One region of the Pseudomonas morbosilactucae genome, then DNA from elsewhere that is predicted to be linked to it. Evidence: predicted binding sites of a transcription regulator. Region 1 holds the regulator's gene; each other region holds the start of a gene.

Region 1 (8,082 bases):
AAGACCCCGGTGGTCGAGCGCCGCGCCAAGAACCTGGGGATTCCCCACCTGTATCAGGGCCGCGAGGATAAATTGGTGGTCCTGGACGAGCTTCTCGGCCAACTCAACCTAAGCTACGAACAGGTCGCGTACCTGGGTGACGATCTGCCGGACCTGCCCGTGATCCGTCGCGTCGGCCTGGGCATGGCTGTGGCCAATGCGGCCAGCTTCGTCCGCGAGCACGCCCACGGCATCACCCAGGCCCGGGGCGGCGAAGGCGCCGCACGTGAGTTCTGCGAATTGATCCTGCGTGCCCAAGGCAGCCTCGATGCGGCCAACGCCGCTTACTTATAGAGCCCCTTATGCTGAGCAAAAAGATTCGCAACATCCTGATTTTCGGGGTCATCGCCGCTTTGTTCGCGGCCGTGGGCTACTGGAACATCAGCCCGGAACGTTTTCTCGACAAGCCTGTGGCCCAGGTCGACGAAAGCGCCATCGACTATTACGTGATCAACGCCCGCAGCGTGCAGTACCTGCCCGACGGCAAGATGCAGTACGAAATGACCTCGGACAAGGTCGAGCACGTCAAGACCACCGAAGTCACCCTGCTGACCAAGCCTGACCTGCAGATGTACCGCGGCACCACCTTCCCCTGGCACGTCCAGAGCGAGCGTGGCGAGGTCAACCCGGACGGCACCCAGGTCGAGCTGATCGATTCGGTACGGGTTGCCCGCAAAGACGACAAGAATCGCAACCTGCTGATCACCACCAGCCGGATGACAGTATTCCCGCAGAAGCAATATGCGCAGACCGAGCAAGCCGTTAGAATCGACGGCGCCGGCGGCGTGACGACTGCCAAGGGAATGAAAGCGTATTTGAAAGACGGCAGGATGAACCTGCTATCGAACGTAAGAGGACAGTATGAGGCTCGTTAAAACCCTCCCTATTTTGCTCAGTCTGGGCGCAGCACTGGGAAGCGTGAGCGCCTGGGCTCTGCCGAACGATAGCCAGCAACCCATCCGCATCCAGGCCGATGACGCGCAACTGGATGACAAACAAGGCATCGCCACCTACAAGGGTGACGTGATCATTACCCAAGGTTCGATGAAGATCACCGGCAACACCGTGACCATCACCCGCGCCAACTCGGGCGAGATCGACGTGGTGACCTCGGTGGGCAACCTGGCCTACTTCGAGCAACTGCAGAAAGCCACCGACCAGAAACCGGTCCAGGCCTACGCAGTGACCATCCAGTACCACGCCCAGCAGAACCGCATCGTGCTGATCGACAAAGCCAAGGTCATCAATGACGGCAACACCACCGAAGGCGAGAAAATCGTCTACGACACCGTCAAGCAGGTCGCCAATGCCGGCCGCGCCAATGGCAGCTCGGTAACCGCGCCACGTCCGCGGATCGACATGGTGATCCAGCCGAAAAAGAAAACTGAAGAGCAGAAGGCCCAGTAATGGCAACTCTGAAAGCTCAGCATCTGGCCAAGAGCTACAAGAGCCGTCAGGTCGTGCGTGACGTCAGCCTGTCCATCGACAGCGGCCAGATCGTCGGCCTGCTCGGTCCCAACGGCGCCGGCAAGACCACCTGCTTCTACATGATCGTCGGCCTGGTCCAGGCGGATCAGGGCCGGGTCATGATCGACGACCTGGATGTCAGCCACCAACCCATGCACGGCCGCGCCCGTGCCGGTATCGGTTATCTGCCCCAGGAAGCCTCGATCTTTCGCAAGCTGTCGGTGGCCGACAACATCATGGCCATCCTCGAGACCCGCAAGGAACTCGACAAGGCCGGTCGGCGCAAAGAGCTGGAGAGCCTGCTGCAGGAATTCCACATCAACCACATCCGCGACAACCTGGGCATGAGCCTGTCCGGTGGTGAACGCCGCCGTGTGGAAATTGCTCGCGCCCTGGCTACCGCACCAAAGTTCATCCTGCTGGACGAACCCTTCGCCGGTGTCGACCCGATCTCGGTCGGCGACATCAAGCAGATCATTCATCACCTCAAGGCCAAGGGCATTGGTGTGCTGATCACCGACCATAACGTCCGTGAAACCCTGGATATCTGCGAAACCGCTTACATCGTCAACGACGGCCAGCTGATTGCCGAAGGCGACTCCGAGACCATCCTGGCCAATGAATTGGTCAAGGAAGTCTACCTGGGCCATGAGTTCCGCCTGTAAGCACTGAGGTGTTTGGCCAGTCGCCGGGGCGCCGCAAGCAATAAAATCCTGCAATTTTTATTGTTACAGCGCTCTAGGCAAACACTTCAGTTTCAGGCATATAATTTGCTTATGTTTGGCGCCTCGGCGCCCTGTAGTGGATGGCGCATGTGCGCCGGCGAATAAGGTGTTAAGCCCCTGCCATGAAACCATCGCTAGTCCTGAGAATGGGCCAGCAGCTGACGATGACACCGCAGCTGCAACAGGCCATCCGCCTGCTCCAATTGTCGACCCTGGACCTGCAACAGGAAATCCAGGAGGCCCTGGAGTCCAATCCGATGCTCGAACGCCAGGAAGAAGGCGACGACTTCGATAACAGCGACCCATTGGCCGACAACGCCGAGCAGAAACCCAACACCGACATCCAGGAACCCTCCTACCAGGAAACCGCCCCCACGGTGGACAACCTCGAGGAAGGCGAATGGAACGAGCGCATCCCCAACGAGCTGCCCGTCGACACTGCCTGGGAAGACGTCTACCAGACCAGCGCCAGCAGCCTGCCGAGCAACGATGACGACGAGTGGGACTTCACCACCCGTACCTCCGCCGGCGAAAGCCTGCAGAGCCATCTGCTCTGGCAATTGAACCTGGCCCCGATGTCGGACACCGATCGCCTGATCGCCGTGACCCTGATCGATTGCATCAACAATCAGGGCTACCTGGATGAAACCCTCGAGGAGATCCTCGACGCCTTCGATCCGGAACTGGACATCGAACTGGACGAGATCGAAGCCGTCCTGCACCGCATCCAGCAATTCGAACCGGCCGGCATCGGCGCCCGCAACCTAGGCGAATGCCTGCTCCTGCAATTGCGTCAACTGCCGGCCAAGACCCCATGGCTGGCCGAAGCCCAGCGCCTGGTCACCGACTACATTGACCTGCTGGGCAGCCGCGACTACAGCCAACTGATGCGGCGCATGAAGCTCAAGGAAGACGAGCTGCGCCAAGTCATCGAACTGGTACAGAGCCTCAACCCGCGCCCGGGCTCGCAAATCGAGTCCAGCGAAGCCGAATACGTTGTGCCCGACGTTATTGTGCGCAAGGACAACGAGCGCTGGCTGGTAGAGCTCAATCAGGAATCCGTACCGCGCCTGCGAGTGAATGCGCAATACGCTGGTTTTGTCCGCCGCGCCGACACCAGCGCCGACAACACCTTCATGCGCAACCAACTGCAGGAAGCGCGCTGGTTCATCAAGAGCCTGCAAAGCCGCAACGAAACCCTGATGAAGGTCGCCACCCAGATCGTCGAACACCAGCGGGGCTTCCTCGAGTACGGTGACGAAGCGATGAAGCCGTTGGTCCTGCACGATATCGCTGAGGCGGTGGGCATGCACGAATCGACCATTTCCCGGGTGACCACGCAAAAATTCATGCATACCCCACGGGGCATATATGAACTGAAATACTTTTTCTCCAGCCACGTCAGCACCTCCGAAGGCGGCGAATGCTCGTCCACGGCGATCCGCGCGATCATCAAAAAACTGGTCGCTGCGGAAAATCAGAAAAAGCCGTTGAGTGACAGCAAGATCGCTGGTTTACTGGAGGCACAAGGCATTCAGGTAGCCCGTCGTACCGTCGCCAAGTACCGCGAATCCCTTGGGATCGCGCCTTCCAGCGAACGGAAGCGGTTGATGTAGTCGCCGGGCTAGCCACAGCGTTCCAGGGTGTGTTCGAAAGCAACCGAGCAGCAATCAGGCAAGGATGATTTCGGACACAACCTAAGTGGCAGGCAACCCAGCCTGCCGCCTTATGCACTGGCAACGAAGGAGAAGCTGTATGCAAGTCAACATCAGTGGACACCAACTGGAAGTGACCGAACCCCTGCGCGCTTATATCGGCGAAAAACTCGACCGACTGGAGCGCCACTTTGACAAGATTACCAATGTGCAGGTAACGATGGCTGTCGAGAAACTGAAACAGAAAATCGAAGCCACGCTGCACATCCACGGTGGGGAGGTTGTCGCCAATGCAGAACATGACGATATGTATGCTGCGATTGACCTGCTCACGGACAAGCTCGACCGCCAACTGAAAAAGCATAAGGAAAAGCAACTCCACCTTCTCCAAGGCACGGGTCGCTAACACTCCCCTCCCATGATCCGACTTGAAAGCATCCTGACCCCCGGCCGTTCCCTCGTGAACGTGCCGGGCGGCAGTAAAAAACGCGCCCTCGAACAAATTGCCAACCTGATCAGCCGCGAAGTGCCTGATCTGGAGATGCAGGATGTCTTCGAGAGCCTGATTGCCCGTGAAAAACTCGGTTCTACGGGTTTTGGCAACGGCATCGCTATTCCTCACTGCCGTCTAAAAGGGTGCGCGTCGCCTATCAGCGCCTTGATGCACCTGGACGCCCCTATCGATTTCGACGCCATTGATGGCGCTCCGGTCGACCTGCTGTTCGTATTGCTGGTCCCGGAAGCGGCCACCGATGCTCACTTGGAACTGCTCCGGCAGATCGCCAGCATGCTGGATCGCAAGGAAGTGCGTGACCGGCTGCGCAGCGCCTCCAGCAATGAAGCCCTGTATCAGGTTGTCCTGGACGAACAGAACGGTCACTAGCCATGCGTTTGATCATCGTCAGCGGCCGTTCCGGCTCGGGTAAAAGCACCGCCCTCGATGTTCTTGAGGACCACGGTTACTACTGCATCGACAACTTGCCCGCCGGGTTGCTGCCCGAACTGGCCGAGCGTGCGTTGATCCACACCGAGCTGGCACAACCGCTGGTGGCGGTGTCCATTGACGCACGCAACCTGCCCAGCCACTTGTCGCGCTTCCCCGAGCTCCTGGAAGAAGTCCGTGCCCGGCACATCCAGTGCGATGTGCTGTACCTGGACGCCGACGAGGAAACCCTGCTCAAGCGCTTCTCGGAAACCCGCCGGCGCCATCCGCTCAGCAGCGCTAATCGCTCCCTGGCGGAGGCCATTCACGACGAAACCCAATTGCTCGGGCCGATCGTCGATCTGGCCGACCTCAAGGTCAACACCACCAACCTGAACCTGTACCAACTGCGCGACACCATCAAGTTGCGCCTGTTGAACCAGCCTGAACCGGGCACGGCGTTCCTGGTGGAGTCCTTCGGGTTCAAACGCGGGATGCCGGTGGATGCGGACCTGGTATTCGATGTGCGCTGCCTGCCCAACCCCTATTGGAAACCCGAGCTGCGCGACCAGTCGGGGCTGGATCAACCGGTTGCCGAGTACCTGGCGGCACAGCCGGATGTCGAGGAGATGTTCCAGGACATCTCCAGCTACCTGCTCAAGTGGTTGCCGCGCTTCGCTGCCAGCAACCGCGCCTACGTCACTATTGCCATTGGCTGCACGGGCGGGCATCACCGCTCCGTCTACCTGACCGAACGCCTGGGTCAGGTGCTGCAACAATCCCTGAAGAACGTCCAGGTTCGCCACCGCGACCTTAGCTGAAAGGATCTACCCCGCGATGCCTGCTCTGGAAATTGAAATCATCAACAAACTGGGCTTGCATGCCCGTGCTTCAGCCAAATTCGTCGGCGTTGCCGGTCAGTTTCCTTGCCAGATCAGAGCGGGCAGAACCCCGGAATCCATGGTCGACGGCAAAAGCATCATGGCCATGATGATGCTGGCCGCCGGCAAGGGCACCAAGATTCATTTGAAAACCGAAGGCGAGCAGGAGCAGGAAGCGCTGGATGCGCTGGTGGCACTGATCAACAATTATTTCGACGAAGGCGAGTAAAGGCGACAGGGCAAGCCTGCCGCCAGGCACTCAAGCGAGTGCCGTATCCATCACCATCATCAGACAAAAGCCGATGCACAGCCCAAGGCTGGCGAGTTTTTCATTGCCGTTGCGTCGCGACTCCGGAATCACTTCCTGAGTCACCACCAAGAGCATCGCCCCCGCCGCCAAGGCCAAGCCCAAGGGCAACAACAGCTCGGCAAGGCTGACCAGCCAGGCACAGAGCAGGGCGAAGACCGGCTCAACCAGGCCGGACGCCGCACCGATCAGGAACGCCCTGACCCGCGACATCCCCGCCCCTGCCAACACCAACGCGATCACCAGCCCCTCTGGCACATCCTGCAGGGCAATGCCCATGGCCAGGCTGTCAGCGTCGGCCATACCGCCACCGGCCGACACCCCCACCGCCATGCCTTCGGGAATGTTGTGGGCGATGATCGCAAACACAAACAGCCAGATACGCGGCGGAATCAACGGGTGCTGCGGCGTGCCCACCAGCACCTCCGGAGTGACGCCGGAGAGCCGGCGGTCCACGAGAAACAGGCAGAACGCGCCCAGCATGATGCCCAAGCTGATCAGGCCACTGGAGGCCCAAGGCGAAAGCCCCAGGCTTTCAGCGGCCGCAATACCCGGCACAATCAATGAAAAGGCGGTGGCCGCCAGCATCACGCCCGCACCAAACCCCAACAATGTGTCGCTCAACGCCACAGGCATCCGGCGGATCACCAGCACCGGCACAGCCCCAAGGGCCGTGCCCAGGGCACAGATCGCCCCGCCTTGTAACGCCCGCAACAGTCGCGGCTCCAGGTTCAGCCAGCTCAGTCCTTGAGCCACCAGCAATGCGGTCCCCGCCAACAGCAACAGCGAACCGAACGCATAACGAAACATTCGTCCGCCGCTGATCGCCAGTGTTTCAGTGCCCATAGTCGGCCTTAGATCTTGTCAAGTTGGAGACTCAAGCCACGGCTGCTTGATAGCGCTGAGCCACTTCAGGCCAGTTGATGACGTTGTAGAACGCGTTGATGTATTCCGGCCGGCGGTTCTGGTAACGCAGGTAATAAGCGTGTTCCCACACGTCCAGGCCAAGGATTGGGGTGTTGCCGTTCATCAGCGGGCTGTCCTGATTGCCGCTGCTCTCCACCACCAGCTTTTTCTCCGGGGTCACGCTGAGCCAGGCCCAGCCGCTACCGAAACGGGTCAGCGCCGCTTTGGTGAACGCCTCTTTGAAGTTGTCGAAGCCCCCCAGTTGTTCCTCGATGGCCTGCCACAGAGCGCCCTCGGGTTTGCCGCCACCCGACGGCGTCATGACCGCCCAGAACAGCGAATGGTTGGCATGCCCGCCACCCTGGTTGATCACCGCTGCGCGGAGTTTTTCTGGAAGCTGCTGGACGCTGGCCACCAGCTTTTCAACCGACCAGTCAGCCCACTCGGTGCCTTCTACCGCGGCATTGAGGTTGTTGATGTACGTCTGGTGGTGCTTGCTGTAGTGAATTTCCATGGTCTGTGCATCGATGTGCGGTTCCAGGGCGTCGTAGGCGTAAGGCAGTGCAGGCAAGGTAAAGGACATTCAATGTGCTCCGTAATGTGGGCCATTCGGGATCGCGACGTCAGGCGCCATTTGCGCGACGTGGTTCTCCAGCAGGCGATGCGTACGCGGGTATTCGCCGTGTTCACTGATGAAATTCAGCAGCTCAACGTAGGTCTTGCTGCTTTGGCGAAACGCCGCTTCGCGCAAAGCGAGAGGCAGCCGGTTGTCCTGCAGGGTCTGCAACAGGCGCTGGTGGATCGCGCAGAGGTACTCCGCGCTTTCCTCCGGCTGGTTCAGGCGCAAGTGCAGGTCGGCCAGGTTGTGGTGGGAAATGACGCAGGCCGCAACGGCTTCGTCGGCATCCGACCAGCGCTCGAACAGCACCTGGGCCAAGGCCAGCGCCTGCAGGTAATACTCGCGAGCATCCACAAGATCGCCCTGAATGAAGAAGCGATTGGCCCTTTCGATCGTGCGTTTCCAGTGTTCCATGGTGAGCCTCCAAAGCCGGATCGGGGATTACACGCCGCCGGCGGTGAGCTTTTCCGGATCCAGCAGGACTTCCAGCTGGCTACGGGAAAGATCGGTGTGTTCCAGGGCCACATCGATCACCGGACGCCCTTGCTTGTAGGCGGTCTT
Region 2 (8,082 bases), on a different contig from region 1:
GGGTGTGGATGGCCTTTCCGGTGGCCTACCTGGCCATGTTGCTGTTGCAGGTCAGCTATTACCGGGGCGTTTGGCGGCACAAGCAGATCCAGCGTCTGATTTGAGGGGCTGGCGGCCATTGACCACCAGGTACAGCAGGGGGCCGATGGACACGAAGACCGCCGTCAGCACCAGGTAGGGCAGCACCGAACCCAGGGAGCGGCCCTTGGCCCGGGCATCGTGCAGCATCCAGCAACCGGCGAGGAACGCCATCAGGTACAGGTCGATCACCACTTGTGCCGTGTCGGGGCGTGACAGCAGTTGCAAACCGAACTCCAGTAGCGACTGCTGCGCCGTGAGCAGGGTAAACAGGGTGTAGGCGCTGAAGGCCAGCAACGGGGCCAGGGCCAGGCGGGCAGTGTTCATTGTTCGATCCTTGCAGTGAGGGCGCGCAGGGGACGGCGCAGGGGCCACAGCTCCGTTAGCAGGTACAACAGGCCGGCGGCTGCGGCGCCGAAGATCAGCGCCTGGGACAGGGGCGAATCAAAGCTGTACAGCGGGTGTTCGCGCAGGTTGAAATGCAGCCCGCCGTGGACCACCGCGAACCCTGCCAGCAGCCGGTGAAAGCCTTGGCGGACGCGGCCATTGGTATGCCCGCCCAGCCACAACAGGCCCATGCACAGCGGCACATGCAGGGCGATGAACAGGCCCTGGGCCAACCCCACTTCAAGCTCGCGCAAGCCGTACAGCAGACGCCATTCGGCCTGGGCCACGGCGTCCAGTTCATGACCGGCCAAGGCGCCCAGGCACAGTCGCCAGAGTATTTTTTTCACCGTTCAAACCCGAAGCTGGAGGAGTGCCCAGGCTAAGCGCCGGCCTTGCCTGCACTCAATGACCTCAGAGGTCATAGACAGCCACCCGTGGCCAATGCCAGAGTCGCCCATGCCTGAAATTTCTGCTGTACCTCATCCCCCAACCCCAGCGGTGGGCGCGCAACTGCGGCGTTTGCGCCAGCGCGCACGCCTGAGCCAACTGGAGCTGGCCCTGCAATCCGGGCTGTCCCAACGTCACCTGAGCTGTGTGGAAACCGGCCGCGCCAAGCCCAGCCCGGCGCTGTTGCATGCGCTGTTCAGCGCCCTCGACACGCCCCTGGAAGAACGCAACGCGGCCTTTCTGGCGGCCGGTTATGCGCCCCGTTACCCGGCGCTGCCCCTTACCGACCCGGGCATGGCGGCGGTGCGCGGTGCGTTGTTGCACGTGTTGCAGGCGCACAACCCGGCCCCGGCGATTGTCCTCGACAGCGCGTGGCAGGTGCTGGCGGCCAACAGCGGTGCGGCGGCCTTGTTCCAGCTGGTGGGGCTGCCGGCCGCGGCGGCCGAGGGCTTCAATCTGTTGCACACCTTGCTGGCCCCCGGCGGCTTTGGTGAACACCTGATCAATGCCGAGCAGATCCGCCAGGTCGCCTGGCAGCGGGCGACCCGGGAAGCCCCAGCGTGCCCGGCCCTGGCCCAGGTCCTTGGCGGCTTGCCGGTGCCGGCGGGGATCTCCAGCGACACCACCGAGCAGATGGCCAGCCCCTTGCTCCTGACCCGGGTGCGCAGCCCGGTTGGCGAGCTGGGGTTTCTTTCCACCTTCACCACCTTCGGCATGCCCCAGGACATCACCGTGGCGTCCTTGCGCATCGAGCACCTGATTCCCGCCGACCCCGCCACCTGGCAGGCCATGACCACCGCCCATGAACGGCTGCTGGCCGAGGCGCCCGGGGACGCCTGAGCCCGCGTCGTTGCGCCCTCAGTAAACGTCCCGCAGGTAGCGCTTCTGTTCACTCAGGGTGCGCCAGTAGTCGGTGGCGTCTTCACTGCTCAAGCCACCGTGCTGCTGGGCCACCTGGCGCAGGGCCTGGTCGACGTCCCGGGCCATGCAGCTGGCGTCGCCACAGATGTACAACTGGGCGCCGTCCTGCAGCCAGCGCCAGAGCTCGGCGCCCTGTTCGCGGATGCGGTCCTGGACATAAATCTTCTCGGCCTGGTCGCGGGAGAACGCCAGGCTCAGTTCACTGAGCAAGCCATCGCGCTGCATGCCTTGCAGTTCGTCGCGGTAGTAGAAGTCGCTGGCAGCGTGCTGTTCACCGAAGAACAACCAGTTGCGCCCCTGGTCGCCCCGAGCCCGGCGTTCTTGCAGAAAGGCGCGGAACGGCGCAATGCCGGTGCCGGGCCCGATCATGATCATCGGGCGGTCGCCATCGGCGGGCACCCGGAAGTGCTTGGACGCTTGCAGGAAGACCGGCACGTCGCCATCGGCGGCGCGGTCGGCGAGGAAGGTCGAGGACACGCCCTTGCGTTGGCCATAACGCACGGCCGCCACGGTCAGATGCACCTGCTCGGGGTGCAGCTTGGCGCTGGAGGCGATGGAATACAGGCGCGGTTGCAGGCGCTTGAGGGCCTCCAGCCACTCACCGGCGCTGCAGTCGATGGGGTGCTCTTGCAGCACATCGGCCAGTTGCTTGCCCCACAGCCAGTGCTTGAGCTGCTGTTTGTCCGGGTTGTTCAGCAGCGCCCCCAGTTCCGGGTTACGGCTGTGTTGGGCGATAAAGCGCAGGGTGTCCGGGCTGGGCCGGGCGATCTCGTAGTGTTCGCCCAGGGCCTGGGCCAGGGGCATCTCGCCGTGGCGCTCCAGGGTCACCGGAGCCTGGGCATCCAGGCCGGTCAGGTGCAGAACTTCCTCCACCAGTTGCGGGCAGTTGCGCGGCCATACGCCGAGAGCATCGCCGGCCTCGTAGTGCAGGCCTGAGCCCGCCAGGTCAAGGGCGAAGAGGCGGGTTTCCTTGTTCGAACCCGGGCCGTTGAGGGGCTGGTTGTGCAGCAGGCGCGCGGCGAAGGGCCGGGTCTTGCTCGGGGCTTCAAGGGGGCTGGCCTGGGTGCTGGCGGCTTCTACCTTGACCGCGGTTTTAACGTCGAGGGCAGCGCCAGGCCTGGGCGTACTCAAGGCCTGTTGCAAGGCCAGCAGCCAGCCTTCGGCCGGGGCTTCGAATTCGGTGTCGCAGTCCACCCGTTCCAGCAGCCGCGTAGCGCCCAGGGCCTGCAAACGCTGGTCAAGCTGACGCCCGTGGCGGCAGAACTGGTCGTAGTTGGGGTCGCCCAGGGCCAGCACGGCAAAGCGCATGGACTCCAGGCGGGTCTCGGCGGTGTTGAGGCTGTCCCAGAAGCCCTGGCCATTGTCCGGTGGGTCGCCGTCGCCAAAGGTGCTGCTGATCAGGGCCAGGTTCTGAGTGCTGGCCAATCGGCTCGGCGGGAAATCGGCCATGGCGCTGACGTCCACGGCCAGGCCGTTGTCCCGCAGGCGCTTGGCAAAACGTTCGGCCAGGGCTTCGGCGTTGCCGGTCTGCGAGGCCCAGAGCAGGGTCAGGTGCGGGGCGTCATTGGCCGGCTCGGGCAGGGTTGCTGCGGCCGAGGTGGCAGGGGCCCCTTGGCTGTGGCTGAACAGCCCGCCCAGCAGGCCGTCCAGCCACAGTCGCGTGGTGCCGGCCAGGGGCGCGCTGGCAGGCAGGGTGGGCACACCGGCGCCGGGCTGGGCGGTGCTGGTGTGCAGGCCGCTGAGGAAGCCGGCGAGGTAGATGCGCTCGTTGTCATTCAAGCTGGGCGCCGCCACGGCGCGAATACCGGCGAGTTCGGCGAAGGCCTCGATGCGCGACATGCTGCGGTCCTCGGGTAACAAAGAAGAAGGGCTGGGCGCGCCACCGGCCTGGTCGAGAAAGTGGTGCTCGATCAGCGCCACTTTCTGCAGGGCCACCGCGCAGAATTTGAATTCCGGCTGCAGGGACACGGGGTCCACGGCGTCGTGGGTCACGGCGTTGATGGCCAACTGTTCGCCAAACACATCGTTCCAGTGGAACGGCGCAAAGCAGTTGCCGGCCAGCACACGGTCGCTGACCCGCGCCGGCAACACGGCGCGGCCGCGTCGGGAGCGAATTTCCACCGAGTCGCCGTCACTCAGGCCCAGGCGCGTGGCGTCCTGGGGGTGCAGTTCAACGAAGGGCCCGGGGTTGAGTTTGTTCAGGGTGGCGACCTTGCCGGTCTTGGTCAGGGTGTGCCACTGGTGTTGCAGGCGCCCGGTGTTGAGCACCATCGGAAAGTCGTCATCGGGCATCTCCGCCGGGTCCATGTGCGGGCGGGGGAAGAACAGCCCCTTGCCATGTTCGGTGGGGAACACGATCGCCGGGCGGCTGCCGTCGGCCGCCACCTTGAGGGTCTGGCTGAGGCCATCGTTGAGGTAGCGCATGGGGTTGCGGTTCGGCCCGTCGGCCTTGGCGCAGGGCCATTGCAGCGGGCTCTGGCGCAGGCGCTCGTAGCTGGCACCGCGCAGGTCGTAGCCGGTCTTGGGGTTCCAGGCGCGCTTGATCTCTTCGAACACCTCGGCACTGGAGGCGTAGCTGAAGGCCTCGGCAAAGCCCATCTCGCAGGCCACCCGGGCGATGATCTGCCAGTCCGGCAGGCTTTCTCCCGGGGGCTCCACAGCCTTCTGCATCAGGGTCAGGTTACGTTCGGAGTTGATCATCACCCCCTCGGCTTCGGCCCACAGTGCGCCGGGCAGGAGGATGTCGGCGTAGCGGTTGGTCTCGGTGTCGAGGAAGGCGTCCTGGGTAATCACCAACTCCGCTCGTTGCAGGCCCTCGATCACGGTCTGGCGATTGGGCACGCTGGCCACCGGGTTGGTGCAGATGATCCAGCACGCCTTGATTTGCCCGGCGGCCATGTCTTCGAACATCGCCACGGTGCCGCTGCCGCCGTCCCGGGGCAGGCTGTCGGCGGGGATTTGCCACAGGTCTTCGATAAAGGCGCGGTCGCTGTCCACCAGCGCCGAGCGTTGCCCGGGCAGGCCGGGGCCCATGTAGCCCATCTCGCGGCCGCCCATGGCGTTGGGTTGCCCGGTCAGGGAAAACGGCCCGCTGCCGGGGCGGCAGATGGCGCCGGTGGCCAGGTGCAGGTTGCACAGGGCGTTGGTGTTCCAGGTGCCGTGGGTGCTCTGGTTCAGGCCCATGGTCCAGCAGCTCATCCACTCGGCGGCTTCGCCGATCTGCTGGGCGGCCAGGCGGATATCGGCTTCGGCCAGCCCGGTGATGGCGGCGACGCTGGCCGGGTCGTAGTCGTCGAGAAACGCCGGCATGGCCTCCCAACCCTGGGTGAAGGCGGCGATAAAGGTCGGGTCGGTGTGGCCGTTTTTCAGCAACAGGTGCAGCAGGCCATTGAGCAGGGCCAGGTCGGTGCCGGGCTTGATTTGCAGGAACAGGCTGGCCTTGTCGGCGGTGGCGCTGCGCCGGGGGTCGACGACAATCAGCCTGGCCCCGGCCTTGACCCGATCCATCATCCGCAGGAACAGGATCGGGTGACAGTCGGCCATGTTCGCGCCGATCACGAAGAACAGCTCGGCGCGCTCGAAGTCCTCGTAGGAACCCGGCGGGCCGTCGGCGCCCAGGGACAGTTTGTAGCCGCTGCCGGCGCTGGCCATGCACAGCCGCGAGTTGGACTCGATGTGGGGCGTGCGGACAAACCCCTTGGCCAGTTTGTTGACCAGGTATTGGGCCTCCAGGGACATCTGCCCGGACACATAGAAGGCCAGGGCGCTGGGGCCGTGGGCGTCAAGGAGGGCCCGCAGGCGCTGGGCGGTTTCGCTGATGGCCTGGTCCATGCCCAAGCGCGCCGGATCGCGCTGGCGTTCCTGGCGCAGGTAGGCACTGTCCATCCGGCCGGATTCGGCGATGGCCTGGCCGCTGGTGTTGCCCTTGGTGCACAGGCGTCCGAAGTTGCTCGGGTGCTGGGGATCGCCGGCGACCTTGATCACCCGGTTCTGCTCCACCGTCATGACGATGCCGCAGCCCACGCCGCAATAAGGGCAGACGCTACGCACGCTGTTAGTTGCCATCCTCGTCCCTCGAAAAATCCTGCTCGCGGCTCAACCGCCGAAAACAAAAAAGGCGCCCTGTAGCCCTCCCTTGAAGATCCAGGGGGGTACACGGCGCCTTTGTCGTTGGTCGGCAGTCTGCGTTGATTGCCTATCGAGGGGTTCCTAGCAAAGCCCGCGCCAGAACCGTTGGCGGCGGCCCTGACTGGCCCTGGCGCCGCGCCGGCCGGGCTTTGCGTGGGCCAACGCCGGCATGGGCGAAGGCGTTCGGGGCAGGGGCGTCCTGCACTTTTATAAAGCGCCCGGGGGGCTGGCCTGCACCAAGCCAAGGCAATTGACAGCGAGTGGGGAAGGGGCGCGGCAGGGCCTGGTGACGGCTGGGATTTGCCCCCGGTGATTCGCTGCAGGCCACGTGATTCGTGCCTTTGAAGGGAGGTTTTGGGTGCGCGTCGAGGGGTGGTTGAGGCCGGCCTGGCACAAAGGCTGCAAGACCGGGATCAGGTCCACCCAGAACGCATTCGAGTGGACAGCCCCGTCGGTCAACGAAGATCGATCGACCCGAAGGTCTTGGGGCAGTAACGGTGGATCAGGCACAGAGGCCCGGTTGCACACCGCAAAAGAACAGGCAAAGGCGCCTGGAACCGCAAGGTTTCAGGCGCTTTTTTTTTGCTTTTTTAAACCGTGATTGGCTTTGACCGGGTGCTATTTATGAACGCCACTGTTGCCCCTTTGAACAAGTTGCAAACCCTGATCGTGATCGGTAACGGCATGGTCGGCCACCACTGCGTCGAACAACTGATCGAGCGTGGCGCCCTGGACCACTACCGGATTCACGTGTTCAGCGAAGAGCCGATGCGTGCCTACGACCGCGTGCACCTGTCCGAATATTTCACTGGCCGTGACGCCGAGTCCCTGGCCCTGGGCGAAGCTTCGTTGTACCAGCGCCCGGGTGTGACCCTGCACCTGGGGGTGCCGGTGCTGGAGATCGACCGCGTGCGGCATGAAGTGATCACCGCCGCCGGCTGCTTCAACTACCACAAGCTGGTGCTGGCCACCGGGTCCTATCCATTCGTGCCGCCGATCGAAGGCGCCGAGGGCGATTCGCGCCTGGTGTATCGCACCCTGGAAGACCTCGACGGCATTCGCAAAGCCGCCGCCAATGCCCGACGTGGCGTGGTGGTGGGCGGCGGCCTGCTGGGCCTGGAGGCGGCCAACGCCCTGAAGTCCCTGGGCCTGGAAGCCCACGTGGTGGAATTCGCCCCGCGCCTGATGCCGGTGCAGCTGGACGAGCAGGGCGGCCTGGCCCTCAAGGCGCAGATCGAACGCCTGGGCGTCGGCGTGCACCTGTCCCGTGGCACCCAGTCGATCTGCCCGGGTGAGGAGTACCGCTACCGGATGAATTTCGGCAACGACGAGTACCTGGAAACCGACCTGGTGCTGTTCTCCGCCGGCATCCGTCCGCAAGACGCCCTGGCTCGCCAGTGCGCCCTGGAACTGGGCCCGCGTGGTGGCGTGGCGGTGGACGACGCCTGTCTGACCAGCGACCCGGACATCTACGCCATCGGCGAATGCGCGGCCTGGAACGGCAGCATCTTCGGCCTGGTGGCCCCGGGTTACCAGATGGCCCGCGGCGTCGCCGCGAGCCTGTGCCGCCAGGACGCCGAACCCTTCCAGGGCGCGGACATGTCCACCAAACTCAAGCTTTTGGGGGTGGATGTAGGCTCCATCGGCGACGCCCACGGCAACACTCCGGGCTCGCGCAGCTACCAGTTCATCGACCAGACCAGCGCCAGTTACCGGCGCCTGGTGGTGGACGCCGAAGGCAAGCGCGTGCTCGGTGCGGTGCTGGTGGGCGACAACAGCTACTACGACACCCTGCTGCAATACATGCAGAACGGCATCACCCTGCCGGCCGACGCGGCGGGCCTGATCCTGCCCAGCTCCAGCGGCGCACCGACCCTGGGCCCGGGCGCCTTGCCGGATTCGGCCACGGTCTGCTCGTGCCACAACGTCACCAAGGGCGCCATCTGCTCGGCCATCGACGGCGGCTGCAGCGACCTCGGTCAACTCAAGTCGAGCACCAAGGCCTGCACCGGTTGCGGCGGTTGCGCGGCCTTGCTCAAGCAGGTGTTCGAGCATGAACTGATCGCCCGTGGTGTCAGCGTCGACAAGAGCCTGTGCGAGCACTTCGCCTACACCCGCCAG
Region 3 (8,082 bases), on a different contig from region 1:
GACACTCGCGACCAGAGCGTCAAAGCCCTGGTCGGTTCGGCCGATTACTTTTCGCGGCCGATCCAGGGTCAGGTCAATGGGGTGCTGGCACGGCGGTCACCGGGCTCGACCCTCAAGCCATTTCTCTACGGGTTGGCGATCGATCAGGGGCTGATCCACCCCATGAGCATCCTCAAGGACATGCCGAGCCACTTCGGTTATTTCCAGCCGGAGAACTTCGACGGCAGTTTCATCGGCCCGCTGAACGCGCGGGATGCGCTCATCCGCAGTCGCAACATCCCGGCGGTGTGGCTGGCCAGCCAGCTGAAAACCCCGACCTTGTACGACCTGCTGCAACGCTCGGGGGTCAAGGGCCTGCGCGCACCGGGGCATTACGGCCTCGCCCTGGCCCTGGGCGGCGGTGAAATGAGCATGGAAGAATTGGCGCGCCTGTACTTGATGCTGGCGGGCGACGGCCACTTGCGCCCGCTGCGCTACCTGAGCCAGCAGCCGACCGGCAGCGGCGATGCCCTGCTCAGCCCACAAGCCAGCTTTATGGTGCGCGACATGTTGCGCCACAACCCGCGCCCGGACGGACTGCCGGCCGACCCTCGCGGGCGGCACTGGCGCACGGCCTGGAAGACCGGAACCTCCTGGGGCTTTCATGACGCCTGGAGCGCCGGCCTGGTCGGGCCTTACGTACTGGTGGTGTGGGTGGGTAATTTCGATGGCCGGCCCAACCCGCAGTTCATTGGTGCCAAGACCGCCGCACCGCTGTTCTTCAGGATCGCCGACGCCCTGCCGCTGGCCTTGCCCAATGTCGCCGAACGCGCAGACAAGCCGCCGTCCGGGCTGACCCGGATCCAGGTCTGCAGCGCCTCGGGCGAGCTGCCCAACCGCTGGTGCCCGCAAACCCGCAAGACCTGGTACATCCCCGGCGTGTCACCGATCCGCGTGTCGAGCCTGCATCGCCCGGTGCTGATCGACACCCGCACCGGCAAGGCCGCCTGCCCGCCCTTCGAGCCGCAGTACACCCGCGAGGAAGTGTTCGAGTTCTGGCCCAGCGATCTGCGCCGGCTGTTTCGCGCCGCCGGCCTGCCACGACGCCCGGTGCCCAATGTGCCCCAGGCCTGCCAGCCCGAAGGCCTGGGCGATCAGAACGAAGCACCGCAAATCCGCTCACCGCTGACTCAGGTGACCTACCACTTGCGCCTGTCGCGACCGGAAGAAAGCATCGCCCTGAGCGCCAACGCCGGCAGCGACGCGCGTCGCCTGTACTGGTTTGCCGACCAGACCCTGATCGGCCAGGGCCCGCCCCAGGCCAGCCTGAACTGGCGGCCGCCCCGCTCGGGCAGTTATCAGTTGCGCGTCACTGATGACCTGGGGCGCAGCGTCGGCCGGGCATTGAGCGTGGAGTTCGAGCCCTGAGGCCACACAGGGGCTAGCCCAGGCAGACCCAGGCGAAGGTCATGCCACAGATCAACATCGGTAGGGCATCAAGAAAAAGGTTCATGCAGGCACGTTCATGGGTGGCGGGTGCCAGCACTGTAGACGCCGAAGATGACAATACGCCATCAGGCGCTGGCCAAACCGCATTCGTCCCAGGGTGCTTCAGTCCATCGTCGAGCCGGCCGCCGATGCCGACGCAAAAAAAAAGCCCCGCAGGCGCGAACCTGCGGGGCTTTTTACAACCAGCGTGGCTGAAGGATCAGCCCACCTGCATCAGGTCATCTGAATGATGGTCTGCATGATGGTGCTCTGGGTGGAGATGGTCTTGGCGTTGGCCTGGTAGTTGCTCTGGGCCTTGATCAGGTCCACCAGCTCGTTGGTCAGGTTGACGTTGGACTCTTCCAGGGAGTTGGACACTACCGAACCCAAGGTGCCGGTTTGTGGCGCGTCGTAGCCCGGGATACCCGAAGCGAAGGTTTCTTTCCAGCTGGTGCCGCCTACTGGCTGCAGGCCTTGTTCGTTGGTGAAGCTGGCCAGGGAGATCTGGCCGATCGCCTTGGTCTGGCTGTTGCTGAAGTTGGCCAGCAACACGCCGCTGCCGTCGATGGTCAGGTTGGTGATCTGACCTGTGGCGTAACCGTCCTGAGCCGGGATCGAACGCGCGGTGTCGGCGTTGAACGAGGTGGTGTTGCTCATCTGGATGGCAATACCCGCGGTCGCACCGGTCGAACCGTTAGGGGTGAATACGCCGTTGGTCACGGTACCTGGGGTCCAGTCGCCCGCCGCCAAGGTGATCTTGGTGCCGTCCACAGCGTACGGAGAAACGGCTGGGGCCACCGGAGGATCAATCGAAACCAACTTGCCCGACGAGTTGAAGTTCATGGTCATCGGCGACTGATTGGCCATGGTAAAGGCCGTGCCGTCCGGGTTGCGACCATCGATCAGGGTGTAGGTCTGCCAGGTGTTGGGACCCGACTTGATCATGTACTGATCCATGGTGTGCTGGTTGCCCTGGCTGTCATAGATCGGGGTACTGAACGACTTGGTGTAAGTAGCGGTATTGGTCGGATCGAAGGTGTAGGTCGCCGGCAATACAGGACTGGTATCAATCTCATCCGCACTGGAGTTGAGGTTGATGGTCGACGAAATCGTGGTGGTCGCTTTTGGCGCCAGGTTCGAGGTGTCGATGCGCAGGTCGGTCAGCACGCCGTTGATGATCTTGCCGTTGGCGTCCACGCCATAGCCTTGCAGACGCGCAGTGCCATCGCTGTTGGTGATGTAGCCGTCTTTGTCGGTCTTGAAGGTACCGGCACGGGTGTAGGTCAGGGAGCCGTTGTCACTCATGACAAAGAAGCCCTGGCCCTGGATACCCATGTCCAGCACGTTGCCGGTGTTGTTTACGTCACCCTGGTTGAACTGCTGGGAAACGTTGGCCAGGCGTACGCCGTTGCCGATGACTTTGCTGCCGCTGCCCAGTTTGGTGGCTGAGTAGACGTCGGCGAATTCCGCACGGGAGGATTTGAAGCCGGTGGTGGCGACGTTGGCGATGTTGTTGCCAGTCACGTCCAGTTGCTTGTTGGCAGCATAGAGACCGCTAAGGCCGATATTGAAAGACATATTCCACTCCTTGTGCCGGTTAGTCGGCTCTAGATACCAATGGTCTGTACTTTGGACAGGGCAACAGCGCTGCTCTGGCCTGCCAGGTTGAGCATCAACTCACCGCCGGTCTGGCTGATGGTGACGCTGTTGACCGTCGCCGGCAGGTTGGTGACCAGGTCGGTCGCCGTGCCATCGATGGTGGTGCTGGCCTTGAAGGTGTAATTGCCCGGATCCGCCTTGGTGCCGTCGGTCTTGGTGCCGTCCCAGACAAAGCTGGCGGAACCGGAGGACTGGCTGCCCATGTCGATGGTTTTCACCGCGTTGCCGTCTTTGTCGGTGATGGTCACTTTGATCCCGGACACGCCGGTCGGCACGGCGATGGTGCCGGTCATGCTCTTGGTGGTGTCGACCTGGGTGGTGGCGGTTTGCACGATCACCGAACGCCCGACCAGGGACGAAGCCTGCAGGGCCTGGGTCGACTTGTAGTTGCCGGCAATCGCCGTCACCGAGTCGTTCAGGGTAGTGATGCCTTCCAGGCTACTGAACTGGGCCAACTGCGAAACGAATGCGCTGTTGTCCTGAGGGTCCAGCGGGTTCTGGTTTTTCAGCTGGGTCACCAACAGTTGCAGGAACGCGTCCTTGCCCAGGGACTTGCTGCCCGTGGCGCTGTTGGTGGCCGCAGCAATGCCATCGGCGCTGCTGCTGGTGGTGGTGACCGACGAGTTCGCCAGAATCTGGTTCAGGGTCAAGCCGCTGGTGGTATCCGTAATGCTCATCTGAGTCGCCCCTTATCACTGCCCGAGGGTCAGGACCTTCTGCATCATGGTCTTGGCGGTGTTCATCATTTCCGCATTGGTCTGGAACGAACGGCTGGCGGAAATCATGTCGGCCATTTCTTCCACCACGTTGACGTTGGGGTAGTAGACGTAACCCTTGGCATCCGCAGACGGATGGTTTGGCTCGTAGCGGGCTTCGAGATTGCTGTCGTCCTCGACCACACCCAGCACCTGTACACCCTGGCCGGCAGCGTCCTGGTTCTGGAACAGCGAGTTGCTGCCGCCGCTCTGGGCACCCTGGAACATGGTGGCGAACACCGGGTGGCGAGCGCGGTAGGTCTGGTCGATGCTCGACGAGACGGTCTCGGCGTTGGCGATGTTACTGGCGACGGTGTTCAAGCGAGTGGTCTGGGCACTCATGCCGCTACCGGCGATATTGAAAACACTGGCAAGGGACATGAATTACTCTCCGCGCAGGGCTGAAACCAGCCCTTTGAATTTGCTGTTGAGCAGGGTGAAGCTGGCCTGGAAGTTGACCGCGTTCTCCGCGTAGCTCGATTGCTCAAGCTGGGCGTCCACCGTGTTCTGGTCGATCGACGGCTGCATCGGCGTGCGATACAGCAGGGACTCATCACCATTGCCCATGCCTTCGGCCTCGATATGACGGCTGTTGGTCATGTTCAAGGCAAAGGTGCCGTTCTTGACTTTCTCGTTCTGCTCGGCGAGCACGGCGGAGAAATCCAGATCCCGAGCCTTGTAGTTCGGGGTGTCGGCGTTGGCGATGTTGTTGGCCAGGACTTCGGCACGCTTGGCGCGAAAGCCAAGAGCCTCTTCGTGGATACCGAGCGCTTTATCGAAGCTGATGCTCATGTCGGGAAACCTTTGGGTGACCTGATTTTTCGTAATCTGGATATAGCAAGCCTCGTGCCAAGTAGCCAAACCCCGTAAATCAAGGCTTTGCGCCCGGCGGCAAGGCGGCAATGCCAGAAAAGCGGCAATGGATTTCCGCGAATCGGCGGCAAAGCGGCAACAGAACGGCCATAACCGACGTTTGGAGACACAAGAATGACGCCCATGAAAAAGGAGGTCCGAAGACCTCCTTTCAAGGATGCAACCTGCTACCCGGCAAAACTCACTTCGCCTGGTAGATGATCCCAGGGCTGCATTGCACCATCTGATAATGATCCGGCAAGCCGTTGAGGGCTTCCGAAGCCCCCAGGAACAGATAGCCGCCCGGCTTCAAGGTGCTGTGGATGCGCAGCAGGATGTCCTTCTTCACCTCGGCGGAGAAGTAGATCAGCACGTTGCGACAGAACACGATGTCGAACTTGCCCAGGCTGGCATAGCTGTCCAGCAGGTTGAACGAGCGGAACTCCACCCGACTCTTGATCGGCGCCTTGACCACCCAGCGGCCAGGCCCCTTCGGGTCGAAGTAACGCTGCAAGCGCTCGGGCGACAAACCACGGCCGATGGCCAGGCTGTCGTACTCCCCGGTCTTGCAGTTGTTCAACATGGTGCCGGACAGGTCCGTGGCGACAATCTGCACCCCGCCCTTCAACTGCCCCATGTTGGTCCGTTCGAACTCGTCGATCGACATGGACAGGGAATAGGGTTCCTGCCCCGACGAACAGGCCGCCGACCAGATGCGCAAGCGCTGGCCCGGGCTGGCCTTGATGGCCTCCGGCAGGACCTTGTTCTTCAACACTTCGAAGGGATAGGTATCACGAAACCACAGGGTTTCGTTGGTGGTCATGGCATCCACCACCTGCTCACGCAAACCACTGCGCGGCTGCGTCTGGATACGCTGCACCAACTCACCCAAGGACTTGATGCCTTGCTGTTCCATCAGTTTGTTGAGACGGCTCGAGACCAGATATTGCTTGTTCTCACCCAGCAAGATCCCACAGGCTTTTTCCAGGAAGACCCGGAACTGTTCGAAATCCAAATTACCCGTAGACAATGATGCCGCCTCTTAAATCGTATGTTCGCCAGGGGCCGATGCCCCTAGCTGATATCTGCTGCTTTGATCCGGTCGACTACCCGGGATGCCAGGTCATCAGGACGGAATTTGGCGAGGAAGTCATCGGCTCCGACTTTCTTCACCATGGCCTGATTGAATACACCTGACAACGAAGTATGCAGGATGATGTGCAGCTTTTGCATGCGTGGGTCGCTGCGTATCTCGGCCGTGAGTGTGTAACCGTCCATCTCCGGCATTTCAATGTCGGAGATCATCATCAAAAACTCTTCTTCCGGCCGCTTGCCCTCATCCACCAACTTGCGCAGGTAGTCCAGGGCCTGCCGGCCGTCGTTCAGCGCCACGACTTCTACGCCCACCGTCTGCAAGCAACGGGTGACCTGCTTGCGCGCCACCGACGAGTCGTCGACCGTGAGCACTCGCAAGGACACGGCCTTGTTCTGGGTCTCGACATCGACCACGCCAAGGGAAATCGATTCCGAGGTCGGCGCCACTTCCGCCAGCACCTTCTCGACGTCGATGATTTCCACCAACTGATTGTCAACCCGGGTCACCGCCGTCAGGTAGTGATCGCGTCCGGTGCCCTTGGGCGGCGGATGGATCTCCTCCCAGTTCATGTTGACAATGCGTTCCACCGAGCGCACCAGAAACCCCTGGGTCTTGGTGTTGTACTCAGTGATGATCACGAACGGATTGCTCAGGTCCTTCAACCCACCGGAACCCGTGGCCATCGCCAGGTCCAGGATCGGAATGGTTGCTCCTCGAATATTCGCGACACCGCACACCACAGGACTGGATTTGGGCATCAAGGTCAGCTTCGGGCATTGCAACACCTCGCGAACCTTGAATACGTTGATCCCGTAGAGCTGCTGGCCATCCAGACGGAACAGCAGCAGCTCCAGGCGATTCTGCCCTACCAATTGCGTGCGCTGGTTTACCGAATCCATTACACCAGCCATGCCCAGACTCCCCAAGACTTTAAGATCCGACGCACGCTCATTGCTAAACGGCACGGGGCTTGCTTTTTAACGGTTATGAACGCAAAAACGACATTTTTCCGACGCCTGACATCAAACTACCGCAAATTGCTTTGCGGGCTGTCGGCATTGGCCTGTTTCAACCTTGGCAGCCCTGCCGTTGCTGACTCGCTCACCTTGCCTGATGTCCTTATCGGCGTCACTCAAGGGTTTCTTGAATTCACCGTAGAAGACTACCTGGCAACCAGTCAAACGCCAGGACGCTACGAAATCCAAGTCAACCAGCTAGACCCGCGCATGCACATGCCGGCGTGTGACAAGGAATTGACAGCGACCCTGGAAAGCCCGGCGCAGCCGTTGGGCCGGGTGACGGTCAAAGTGCGCTGCGAAGGCGCTTCGCCATGGACGGTGTTCGTGCCGGCCCAGGTCAAATTGTTTCGCGAAGTGGTCACCACCACCCGCCCCCTTAAACGTGCCGGCATCGTCGAGCCCGATGACGTCGCCCTGCGCGAACGGGACATCAGCCTGATCAGCCAGGGCTACTTGACCTCGGTGGACCAGGCCATCGGGCAAAAACTTGTCCGACCAATGGTCGCCGACCAACTCATCACCCTGGTTCATCTGGAACAGGCCGAGGTGGTGCGCAAGGGCGATCAGGTGGTGATTTCGGCGCGCAGCGGCACATTGAATGTACGAATGCCGGGAGAAGCCCTGTCCAATGGCGGCATGAGCGAGCAGATACGGGTCAAGAACCTCAACTCTCAGCGGATCATCAAGGCCCGGGTCACAGCCCCCGGGCAGGTGGAAGTTGCCATGTAGATCACTGGCGCTCAGCCCGGCCCTTCCCTAAACTGTGGCCCACGCATGGCCGCAGCCGCGGCCGTTGGCATATCGACAATTGCGCCTAAAGTTTTCCAGGGTATTGCCGAAAACATGGCAAGCGTCCAAATACCCAGAGGTTTTTTCCATCATGGTCATTGATTTCAGCCGTCTGAACAGTTCCCCCTCACTCACCGGCAGTACGCGTACCAGCGCCAGCAAGGAAACCGACGAAACCGGTAAATCCACGTCGCTGACTACCTCCGCCGAACCGGCCAGTGCCAGCAAAAGCGGGGAATCGGTACACCTCAGCAATGAGGCTCAACAGTTGCAGAAGATCACTGACAAGCTGCGCGATCAGCCTGCCGTAGACAAAGCCCGTGTGGCCGAGTTGAAGCAAGCGATTGCCGATGGCAGCTACAAGGTCGATAGCAACCGTGTAGCCAGCAAACTGCTTAACTTCGAAGCCCAGCGCTAGCCAAAGGCCTGCGCCAGGCTTTTGGAC

Evidence for each region. Region 1 encodes sigma-54, which starts transcription at its own class of promoters, with help from an activator protein. Its sites were predicted from a motif close to ANTGGCATNNANNTTGCTNT; they were not measured.
Region 2: nirB (nitrite reductase large subunit NirB) is a predicted target of sigma-54. The motif match lies at 6,531-6,550, and genes of this name have one in related genera.
Region 3: flgB (flagellar basal body rod protein FlgB) is a predicted target of sigma-54. The motif match lies at 4,716-4,735, and genes of this name have one in related genera.

What each region holds. Positions count from the first base shown of each region.
Region 1 is NZ_JALQCX010000037.1:72,227-80,308, forward strand. It holds gene M1B35_RS20135 (KdsC family phosphatase) at 1-333, shown strand, start outside; gene lptC (LPS export ABC transporter periplasmic protein LptC) at 342-914, shown strand; gene lptA (lipopolysaccharide transport periplasmic protein LptA) at 901-1,446, shown strand; gene lptB (LPS export ABC transporter ATP-binding protein) at 1,446-2,171, shown strand; gene M1B35_RS20155 (RNA polymerase factor sigma-54) at 2,354-3,847, shown strand; gene hpf (ribosome hibernation-promoting factor, HPF/YfiA family) at 3,987-4,292, shown strand; gene ptsN (PTS IIA-like nitrogen regulatory protein PtsN) at 4,305-4,769, shown strand; gene rapZ (RNase adapter RapZ) at 4,772-5,629, shown strand; gene M1B35_RS20175 (HPr family phosphocarrier protein) at 5,646-5,918, shown strand; gene M1B35_RS20180 (ZIP family metal transporter) at 5,949-6,842, opposite strand; gene M1B35_RS20185 (superoxide dismutase) at 6,874-7,485, opposite strand; gene M1B35_RS20190 (hypothetical protein) at 7,486-7,935, opposite strand; gene M1B35_RS20195 (class II fumarate hydratase) at 7,963-8,082, opposite strand, start outside.
Region 2 is NZ_JALQCX010000057.1:24,121-32,202, forward strand. It holds gene M1B35_RS26425 (MATE family efflux transporter) at 1-104, shown strand, start outside; gene M1B35_RS26430 (DUF2834 domain-containing protein) at 52-405, opposite strand; gene M1B35_RS26435 (DUF6713 family protein) at 402-812, opposite strand; gene M1B35_RS26440 (helix-turn-helix domain-containing protein) at 922-1,752, shown strand; gene M1B35_RS26445 (bifunctional nitrate reductase/sulfite reductase flavoprotein subunit alpha) at 1,771-5,898, opposite strand; gene nirB (nitrite reductase large subunit NirB) at 6,586-8,082, shown strand, end outside.
Region 3 is NZ_JALQCX010000011.1:350,454-358,535, forward strand. It holds gene pbpC (penicillin-binding protein 1C) at 1-1,407, shown strand, start outside; gene flgE (flagellar hook protein FlgE) at 1,702-3,045, opposite strand; gene flgD (flagellar hook assembly protein FlgD) at 3,075-3,803, opposite strand; gene flgC (flagellar basal body rod protein FlgC) at 3,819-4,262, opposite strand; gene flgB (flagellar basal body rod protein FlgB) at 4,266-4,673, opposite strand; gene cheR (protein-glutamate O-methyltransferase CheR) at 4,936-5,763, opposite strand; gene M1B35_RS08230 (chemotaxis protein CheV) at 5,808-6,740, opposite strand; gene flgA (flagellar basal body P-ring formation chaperone FlgA) at 6,816-7,577, shown strand; gene flgM (flagellar biosynthesis anti-sigma factor FlgM) at 7,729-8,055, shown strand.